DNA from 3 places in the Lysobacter sp. CCNWLW3 genome. Region 1 is predicted to be linked to each of the others. Evidence: predicted binding sites of a transcription regulator. Region 1 holds the regulator's gene; each other region holds the start of a gene.
The links. The regulator sigma-54, encoded in region 1, starts transcription at its own class of promoters, with help from an activator protein. The targets are predictions, from matches to a motif close to TGGCACGNGCNTTGC.
Positions count from the first base shown of each region.

Region 2: a site for sigma-54 is predicted at 1,785-1,799, ahead of pgaA (poly-beta-1,6 N-acetyl-D-glucosamine export porin PgaA). Genes of this name have one in related genera too.
Region 3: a site for sigma-54 is predicted at 1,713-1,727, ahead of glnA (type I glutamate--ammonia ligase). Genes of this name have one in related genera too.

Region 1 covers NZ_JBAHWA010000012.1:21,868-25,138, reverse strand. The annotation lists gene V1318_RS16430 (PTS sugar transporter subunit IIA) at 1-326, opposite strand, end outside; gene raiA (ribosome-associated translation inhibitor RaiA) at 370-696, opposite strand; gene V1318_RS16420 (RNA polymerase factor sigma-54) at 1,069-2,511, opposite strand; gene lptB (LPS export ABC transporter ATP-binding protein) at 2,609-3,271, opposite strand, start outside.
Region 2 covers NZ_JBAHWA010000007.1:121,089-124,359, reverse strand. The annotation lists gene pgaA (poly-beta-1,6 N-acetyl-D-glucosamine export porin PgaA) at 1-1,694, opposite strand, end outside; gene V1318_RS13280 (hypothetical protein) at 2,279-2,581, opposite strand; gene V1318_RS13275 (response regulator transcription factor) at 2,747-3,271, shown strand, end outside.
Region 3 covers NZ_JBAHWA010000006.1:179,923-183,193, reverse strand. The annotation lists gene V1318_RS12430 (GNAT family N-acetyltransferase) at 1-160, opposite strand, end outside; gene glnA (type I glutamate--ammonia ligase) at 228-1,637, opposite strand; gene V1318_RS12420 (undecaprenyl-diphosphate phosphatase) at 1,916-2,785, shown strand; gene V1318_RS12415 (hypothetical protein) at 2,818-3,042, shown strand; gene V1318_RS12410 (META and DUF4377 domain-containing protein) at 3,178-3,271, shown strand, end outside.

The DNA.
Region 1 (3,271 bases):
ACGTAATGTTCGGGCACGGTCATGGCGAGCACCAGGTCGACTTTTTCGCCGTCGGCGGCGCCGAAGTCTACCGGTTGTTCGAGGCGCAGGAAGGCGCCGCGGCTGTCCTCGAACTGGGCGCTGCGGCCATGCGGGATGGCCACGCCGTGGCCGATGGCGGTGCTGGCCAGGCGCTCGCGGTCGCGCAGGCTGTCGCCGATGGCGCGGATCGCCGACGGCGTGCCGTCGGCCAGCAGACGCGCGGCGGCGTCCAGCACGGCGTCGCGATCGCTGGATTCCTCCAGGATCGCGACCCGTTGCGCGCTCAGCAGTTCATGAAGCGGCATCGTTCAACACAGCGTCGGGAGGCGCCGCATTATCCCCGAACGATCAGCCGAATTCGCCGTTCCGGGCGAGACTTTCTCCGCGGTGATGATCGACGAGCTTGCTCTTGTGCTTCATCAGCAGGCGGTCCAGCTTGTCGGCGAGCAGATCGATGGCCGCGTACATGTCGATGGCGGCGGCGTCGCAGTGGAGGGTGCGGCCGGCGAGGTTCACGGTCGCTTCGGCGCGATGGTCGGGCTTGTCGAGGCTGAGTTGGGTGCGAATGTCGAAAGGCTGTTCGTAATGACGTTGCAGCCGCGCCAGCTTGGTTTCGACGTAGTCACGCAGGGCAGTGGTGACTTCGATCTGCTGGCTGTGGGTTTCGATACGCATCGGAGGCCTCCTTACACGTTCACAGGGAATGCGGCTCCGTAGCCGGAGCCACGAGCCCAGCATCGCACGCTGAGGCTAGGGCGCAAGGGGTGAGCGACACGAAATCTGGCGGCTGGAGTGAAAAGCGTTGATCCGATGAGGGTTTCGCGTGGACTGCGACCAAAGTCGGGTGGGCGGGTGAAAACGAAGTTAATAAAGCGCTGCGAATGTTCCACGCGCGGCGGCGATGCTCCACGCGCGAGGATCCGTTCGAGGGCTGATCCCTTCTCCCGCTTGCGGCGCCCGCAGGGTGTGCAAGGCTGAGAAGGTGCCCGCAGGGCGGATGAGGGCAGCGGGGAATGGGGTGGGCGGGCTAGCTCCCCCAGCCCGGCCTCAAGCCATTCGCACCCGGTCCTGCGACGACGGAATGCTCATCGCCTCGCGGTACTTGGCCACGGTGCGGCGCGCGACCGGCACGCCGGTGGCTTTGAGGGTTTCGGCCAGGCGGGCGTCGGACAGCGGTTTGCGCGGGTTTTCGGCCTCGATCAGGCGCCGGCTCATGGCCTGGATGGCGGTGCTGGAGGCCTCGCCGCCGGCGCCGGTGTCGATGCCGGAGGCGAAGAAGGCGCGCAGCGGCATGGTCCCGCGCGGGGTGCGCGCGTACTTGCGCGAGATCGCGCGCGAGACCGTGGATTCGTGCAGACCGATCTCGTTGGCGACTTCGCGCAGGGTCAGCGGGCGCAGCGCGCTGTCGCCGAATTCCAGGAACGCGGCCTGCTGCTTGAGCAGGCAGCGGGTGACCTTGAGCAGGGTGTCGCCGCGCGCTTCCAGGCTCTTGAGCAGCCAGCGCGCTTCCTGCAGGTGGCCGCGCAGATAGCTGGCGTCGGCCGCGCTGGCATGGCGGATCATGCCCTCGTAGCCGCGGTGGATCGACACCCGCGGACGCATGCCGTCGGCCAGGGCGACCCGCCACAGGCCGTGTTGGCGCCAGATCACCACGTCCGGCGCGACATAGGTATCGGCCGCGATCGCGCCGATCTGCGCGCCCGGGCGCGGGTCCAGCGAGCGCAGCAACTGGACCGCGGTCTCGACCTCGGCGACCTCGAGCTTGAGCTCGCTGGCCAGCCCGGCCACGCCGACCTTGGGCAGGCGCTCCAAAGGCCCGTTGGCCAGGCGGTTGGCGAGCTCGCGCCCGGGCGTGTCGGCCGGTAGCTGGCTCAGCTGCAGGCGCAGGCATTCGCCCAGCGAGCGCGCGCCGACCCCGACCGGGTCGTAGCGCTGGATCTGGTGCAGCACCGTGGTCAGCTCGTCCACGCCGGCGTCGATGGCCGGCCCCAGCGAGGACGCGATCGCGTCCAGCGGCTCGCGCAGGTAGCCGTCGTCGTCGATGGCTTCGATCAGGGACACGCCGATCAGGCGGTCGCGCGCGGTCAGCGGGCTCAGGTGCAGCTGCCACAGCAGGTGGTCGTGCAGGGTGTCGGCGTCGGCGACCTGTTCAGCCATCGGGCCGTCGTCGTCCTGGTCGGAAGGGCCGATGCGCTGGTACCAGGGTTCGCCATCGCTGGCGCCCCAGTCGGCTTCCGGGGGCAGCATGTCGCGGTCTTCACCGGAGGATTCCGGCGCGCTCTCGCGCTCGTCGCCGGCGCTGTTGCCGTCGGCGCCGTTGCTGACGCTGATCGCGGTCTCGGTCCAGTCCAGCAGCGGATTGCTTTCCACCGCGGTGACCAGTTCGGCTTCCAGTTCCACCGCCGACAGTTGCAACAGACGGATGGCCTGACGCAATTGCGGCGTCATCACCAGCTGTTGACCTAGCGAGGCTTGGAGGCGGGGCTTCATGCTCGGTGTCTAACGCGACCTGATAGGGCGGGCGGCCGCACGCGCGTTCCAGTGCTGGCGAAAACGACGCCTGGAACCCTGCGCAATCGAGCTAAGGTTACAGGCGGAAGGTTTCGCCCAGGTACACGCGACGGACGTCGGGATTGGCCAGCAGCGCGTCCGGAGCCCCCTGCGCGAGCACGCCGCCTTCGTTGAGGATATACGCCCGGTCGCAAATGCCCAAGGTCTCGCGCACGTTATGGTCGGTGATCAGCACGCCGATGCCGCGATTCTTGAGGTGGCGCACGATTCGCTGGATCTCGCCGACCGAAATCGGGTCGACGCCGGCGAAGGGTTCGTCCAGCAGCATCAGGCGGGGTTTCGCCGCCAGGGCGCGCGCGATTTCCACGCGGCGCCGCTCGCCGCCGGACAGGCTGGCGCCGATCTGCTCGGCGACGTGGGTCACCTGCAGCTCGTCCATCAGGTTGGCCAGTTCGCGCTCGCGGCCGTTGCGGTCCAGGTCCTCGCGCAGTTCCAGCACCAGGCGCAGGTTGTCGGCCACGCTGAGCTTGCGGAACACCGAGGGTTCCTGCGGCAGGTAGCCGACGCCGTATTTGGCGCGCGCGTACATCGGCTCGCTGGTGATGTCCTTGCCGTCGAGCACGATCTGGCCGGCGTCGGCCGGGACCAGGCCGACGATCATGTAGAAACAGGTGGTCTTGCCGGCGCCGTTGGGGCCGAGCAGGCCGACCACTTCGCCGGCGTCCAGCGTCAGGCCGAA
Region 2 (3,271 bases), on a different contig from region 1:
GGGCGGCTGAGCAGACGCTGGTCCAATGCCAGGCTCAGTTGGTCGCGGTCGTTGCCGTCGTCGTAGCGCCAGCGTTGCGCGGTCGCGCTCAGCGCGGTGCGTTCGCTGGGGCGGTAGTCGGCGCCCACTTCGATCAGGTCGCCGGCGATGCCGGAGGCACGCGCCTGCAGCGAGGCGGCGGCGTCGTTGCGGCTGACGCGCGCGCGCAGGGCGTAACGGTCGTCGATGCGCCAGCCGGCGTCGACGGCGACGGCGGTGCCGCCCAGGCCGTCGCGGTCGCGGCCGACATGCAGTTGGGCGTCGAGGCGGTCGTAGGCGTAGCTCAGGCCGACTTCGTTGCGCTGGGCGACGCTGCGGTCGCCCTGGAAATCGGCCCAGCGCCGGCCGCTGCGCGCGAGCAGGCGCCAGCGGTCGTCGATCAGCGGCGTGGCGGCTTCGATACCGTACTCGCGGTCGCGGTTGCCCAGCGGCGAGGCGCCGCCGCCGTCGCGGTTGCGTCCGCCGGCCGCGTACGCGCGCGCCTGCCAGCCGCGGCGCATCCGCCAGTTGCGGTCCATCGAGCGCACGTGCGGTTCGTTCGGGTAGCGCGCCAGTAGCTGGTCGTGGATCGGGCGCGCCAGGTCGTAGCGCTGCAGGGTCGACAGGGTTTCGACCTGGCCGATGCGCGCTTCGACGTTGCGTTCGTCCAGGGTGCTGGCGATCGAGAAACGTTCCAGCGCGCGTGTCGGCCAGCCGCGGAACATATAGATGGAGCCGAGCGTGGCCTGCAGGTCGGCGTTGTTGGGGCCGATCGCGGCCAGCGGCTCGATCATGGCCTGGGCGCCGGGCAGGTCCTCGCCGAAGGCGCGGGCGAGGGCGTAGTTGGTTTCGGCGTCGTAGCGCGGCCAGTTCTCGTAGCCGCGGCGCGCACCGGGCGCGCGCGGCCAGGGCGCGCGCGCGTCGACCAGCCCGCGCAGCAGCGGCAGGGCCAGGTCGTAGCGTTCGCGTTCGAGTTGGGCGTAGCCGAGCTGGATCGGCAAATCGGGATCGTCGGGATCGGCCCGCACCGCGCGCTCCAGGACCGGCGCGGCCTCGTCCGGACGGCGCAGCGCGAGCAGCGAGTCGCCGACCGCGCCCAGCGCGTAACCGGGTACCGGACGACCGCCGGCCTCCAGGCGCTGGTAGTCGTCGGCGACTTCCTGATGGCGGCCGAGGCGGTTGAGTACGATCAGGCGGTCGTAGGCCAGGCTGTCGGGCTCCGGCGTGCCGCTGCGCGCGAGCTGGGCGCGATAGGCGTCGATGGCGGCGTCGGCGGCGCGCGCTTCTTCCAAGCGGGTTGCTTCGTCGACGGCGTAGAGCTTGCTCCAGACGATGCGCCGGGCCAGGCCGGCGGCTTCCAGGCGGCTCGCCTCTTCGGCGCTGAACAGTTCGGGGCGGCCCTGATACAGCAGGCGCGCGCGGTCGCGGCTGCCGATGTCGGCCAGGGTCAGCACGCGCAAGCGGTACAAGCGCGCATCGGAGGGGTGCGCGGCGAGCTGTTGCTCGATCAGGGCCAGCGCCGCCAGCCAATCGCGGTCGGCGCGCAGTTGTTCGATCCGGGGGTAGGGGATCGCGGTCGCGGCCTGCCCTTCAGCGGCAGCTACTGACGTGGCGTGGAAGGTTCCACCGGCCAGTACCAGGGCCAGGGACAGCGTGAGTCGGTGTAAAGACGGCATGGATGATCCGTATCCCGTGTGGCTGGAGGGGGCTGGGGCGGCCCCGGAGACCTGGCTTATAAAATGTGAGCTAAGTCACAGGTTGTGGACGCAAAGTCTGTGCCAGCGTGAGTCATCCGGCTGGTTTTGTTCATTTAGAGCAGGCACTTAGGCGCTGGAGGCCCCCTAGGGGGGCTTGCGGCCCGTTCAGGTTCGCCAGCTCGGCGCCGTCGAAAAAAAACCGGCACGGGGCCGGTTTGGGGGACAGGAGCAGAACCTGTCAAAAGCTGGCCGCCTGCGCCGAATCTGACCGGCAGGGGCGGGCCCGTAGTCCTAGGGATGATCGCCGCGGCCGATTCGTCGCAGCTGCGTCGGCAGGACCGATCCTCGGTCGCTGCGCGCCCGGCGCCGGCGGCGACGATACGCGAGCCACGGTTACGGATGCGGCCGCGCCGCATACGGTTGAGCCGCAACGATGCGGTTTGCGCCAAAGCGAGGGCGAAACGACAGACTCGGCATATTGCGCGTCGCCCGAGGCTAGCCGCTGGTCTTCGAACGCATTCGGACCGGCGTCGATAGGGACGACCACAACCGATGCCGCGAAATTAATCGGCGGGTATCGATGGCTGGCTGCTGCGGGAACGCCGGCCTGCGAATCCGCCGCGTCGTGCGTAGCCAGCTCGGATGTCGGAGCGGCGGAAATCCGCGATGCGCGATCGCGCGCCGACCAGCCGCGCATCGTGCGGCTCGGGTCGGCTGCCGCGTTCGGGATGCTTGCGCATCGACGGCCGGCGCCGGGCGCCGAACGCCGCAATAGTACGAAGGTCGTAGTGGACCTGCGGCGGTCGCTCGCTCAATCTGCCCACGTACCGCAAGAACGATTCCTCGCCAAGATCGCGCGCTTGCATGGCCGATGTGACGCTGTGACTTTGATCACGGAAGCGGTGTCCGTAATCATTGCCGCGAATGACGCCATGCTACTTTGATCGCGCGCGAAAACAGGAACGGAACTCGCGTGTTTCTAGGGAGCTGGATCTGGTTCCGCAGGGGGAATGGCGATGGTCGCAAGCTTGATGGAAGCCGTGGATCGGCTGCCCACGCTCGCGGTGGTGGAGGACGACCGGACATTCAGGGAAGACGTGCTGATGCCCGTGCTGAGCCATTCCGGATTCTCCGTCGTGGGAATGGGCGGAGCGCTGGAGCTGTACCGGTCGATGACGCGGCGCTCCTACGATCTGGTGCTGCTGGACATCGGCCTGCCCGACGAAGACGGCTTCAGCATCGCCGCGCATCTGCGCGGCTTGGCACCGCGCATCGGCATCGTGATGTTGACCGGATACGACTCCACTCAGGACCGCTTGCGCGGCTTGCGCGCGGGCGCGGACGCCTATCTGCCCAAGCCGGTCGACATGGAAGAGGTGGTGACGACGTTGCGCAATCTGGCGCGTTGGGTCGTTCCGGAAGCCAGCCCCGTGCACACGCATGCGAGATGGCGCCTGGACGAGCGAGGCTGGTGCATCCTGACCCCCAGAGGCATGCAGATCGAGCTGAATCTGGCCGAGCGCCAGGTCATGGCGATGCTGGCCGCGGCGGCCGGC
Region 3 (3,271 bases), on a different contig from region 1:
CCTGCCACGCGCTCCAGAAACTGATCTCGGGCCTGCGCAAGCCGTCCAGGTCCAGCGCATGCACGCTCTCCGGCGGCGACAACCGGGCCATGCCCTGCAGGTGTTCGCGCAGCAGCGCGATCACCTCGGGATGGTCCAGTTCGCCGGCACGGATCTGCATGGTTGCTCCTGGCGGTGGCGCGGTTCCTGGCGCGGCGGCGGCGCGTGCCGCCGTCGCGCTTCGGGGTTTAGACGGCGTAGTACATCTGGTATTCCAACGGGTGAGTCGCCGCGCGGAACTTGGTCACTTCCTGCATCTTCAGCGCGATGTAGCCGTCGATGAAGTCGTCGGTGAACACGCCGCCGGCCTTGAGGAAGTCGCGGTCCTTGTCCAGCGCTTCCAGGGCCTGGTCGAGCGAATGGCAGACGGTCGGAATGCCCTTCTCCTCTTCCGGCGGCAGGTCGTACAGGTCCTTGTCGCTGGGCGCGCCCGGGTCGATCTGGTTCTTGATGCCGTCCAGGCCGGCCATCATCAGCGCGGCGAAGGTCAGATAGCCCGACTGGATCGGATCGGGGAAGCGCATTTCGATGCGGCGCGCCTTCGGGTTGGCCACGTACGGAATGCGGCAGCTGGCCGAACGGTTGCGGGCCGAGTAGGCCAGCATCACCGGCGCTTCGAAGCCCGGCACCAGGCGCTTGTAGCTGTTGGTGCCCGAGTTGGTGAAGGCATTGATCGCGCGCGCGTGCTTGAACACGCCGCCGATGTACCACAGCGCGATCTGCGACAGGCCGCCGTAGCCGTCGCCGGAGAACAGGTTGACGCCGCCCTTGGCCAGCGACTGGTGCACGTGCATGCCGCTGCCGTTGTCGCCGACGATCGGCTTGGGCATGAAGGTCGCGGTCTTGCCGTTGCGGTGGGCGACGTTCTTGATGATGTACTTCATCGTCAGCAGCTCGTCGGCCTTGGCGACCAGCGAGTTGAACTTGGTGCCGATCTCGCACTGGCCGGCGTTGGCGACTTCGTGGTGGTGCACTTCGACTTCGATGCCGACCGCTTCGAGCGTCTTGCACATCTCCGAGCGGATGTCGTGCAGCGAGTCCAGCGGAGCGACGGGGAAATAGCCGCCCTTCACGCCCGGACGGTAGCCGCTGTTGCCGCCTTCGTATTCCTTGCCCGAGTTCCACGCGGCTTCTTCCGAATCGATATGGAAGAAGGTGTGGCCCATCTCATTGGCGTAGCGCACCGAATCGAAGATGAAGAATTCCGGTTCCGGACCGAAGAAGGCCTGGTCGGCGATGCCGCTGGACTTGAGGTAGGCCTCGGCGCGCTTGGCGACGCCGCGCGGATCGCGCGAATAGGCCTGCATGGTGGCCGGGTCGAGGATGTCGCAGGTCAGGATCAGGGTCGGATCGGCGGTGAACGGATCCAGGACCGCGGTCGAGGCGTCGGGCAGCAGGATCATGTCCGACTCGTTGATGCCCTTCCAGCCGCTGATCGAGGAGCCGTCGAACATCTTGCCGTCCTCGAACAGCGCCGGCTCGACGATGGACTTGGGGAAGGTGACGTGGTGCTGGACGCCGCGCATGTCGGTGAAGCGCAGATCGACGAATTCGACCTTGTGGTCCTTGATGAGCTTTTCGACGTGTTCGAGGGACATGGATTAGGGTCCGGGATTAGGGAAGGGGGATTCGTGCAAAACTTCAGGGCATGCAGCCGCCTGCCTCTAAGCAAAGCAAGCAGCGTGCCAAGTTCCACCTGTTTTTAAGAAATTGATTTATATAGAATTAAAATCTGACGCGCCGCAACAATGATCCATCTTGGCGCACAAATTCGGGCAACAGCACCAATTTGGTGCAGTTGCCCGAAGTGGGCGTCAATGGCTTCGCTCGCCGCTCTACGAATCCCCAATCCCAAATCCCGAATCCCGGCTTTCCAATGACCGATCTGCTCGCCGCGCTGTTGCTCGGCATCATCGAAGGCATCACCGAATTCCTGCCGATTTCCAGCACCGGGCACCTGCTGATCGCACAGCACTGGCTGGGCCAGCGTTCGGATCTGTTCAACATCTCGATCCAGGCCGGCGCGATCCTGGCGGTGGTGCTGATCTACCGCCAGCGCCTGTGGCAACTCGCGACCGGCTTCATGCCCTACGGCCGGTCGCGCATCCTCAAGGAAGGCGATAGCCATGACGAGGCCCTGGCGCTGGAGCGCCGGGTCAATTTCGATTACGTGCTCAAGCTGGCGGTGGCTTTCGGCATGACCGCGGTGCTGGGCATCGCGGTGAAGAAGCTGGGTTTCCAACTGCCCGACAAGGTGCTGCCGATCGCCTGGGCGCTGGTGCTGGGCGGCATCTGGATGCTGCTGGCCGAACACTACGCGGCCAAGCGCGCGCAGACCCTGGGCGAGCGCACCACGATCACCTGGACGGTGGCGATCCTGGTCGGCGTGGCGCAGGTGGTCGCGGGCGTGTTCCCGGGCACCTCGCGCTCGGCCGCGACCATCTTCGTGGCCCTGCTCGCGGGCACCACCAGCCGCGCGGCGGCGACCGAGTTCGCCTTCCTGGTCGGCATACCGACCATGTTCGCGGCCACCGCCTACGAACTGCTGGACGTGATCGGCACGCCGGCGGCGGCGAACGAGGACTGGACCGCGCTGGCGGTCGCGTTCGCGGCCTCGGCGGTCACCGCGTTCGTGGCGGTGAAGTGGCTGCTGCACTACATCCAGAGCCACCGCTTCACCGCGTTCGCGTTTTACCGTTTCGTCCTGGGCGCGGCCTTGCTGATACTGATGCCTTCGGGGAGCTGATGCGCCACTCGGTCCGCGCCACGCCCGCCGCCATGCTGCTGACCCTGGCCGGGATCGGCGCGTTGCTGTGGTACGCAAGCCGCCATGGCCTCGACAGGCTGGCGCTGATGACGGCGGGCATCGCGGCCTCGGCGGCGGCCCTGCTGGCGCAGAAACTGCGTTTCGGCCACGCGGCCGGCGCACGCTTCGATGCGATCACCGTCGCCATCGCATGGGCCGTGCTGTTCGTGGCGCTGATCTTTACGCCGTTCGCCTGAGCGCGCTTCGCGGCCTGGCATGGGCTGGAATTCACTCACCCTTTTCGTGAGCTGAACGATCATGAACAGGCGCAACCCCGCGCAACGAGCCGATCCGTTGAACCCGACTCGTTACCCGTCACGGAAAACCGAATCATGAAGATCCTCGCCCCCGCCCTGCTCTGCCTGGTCCTGGCCGCCTGCGCGTCCAACACCGCCTCCGACGCCGAGCGCGACGCCGCCAAGGAGG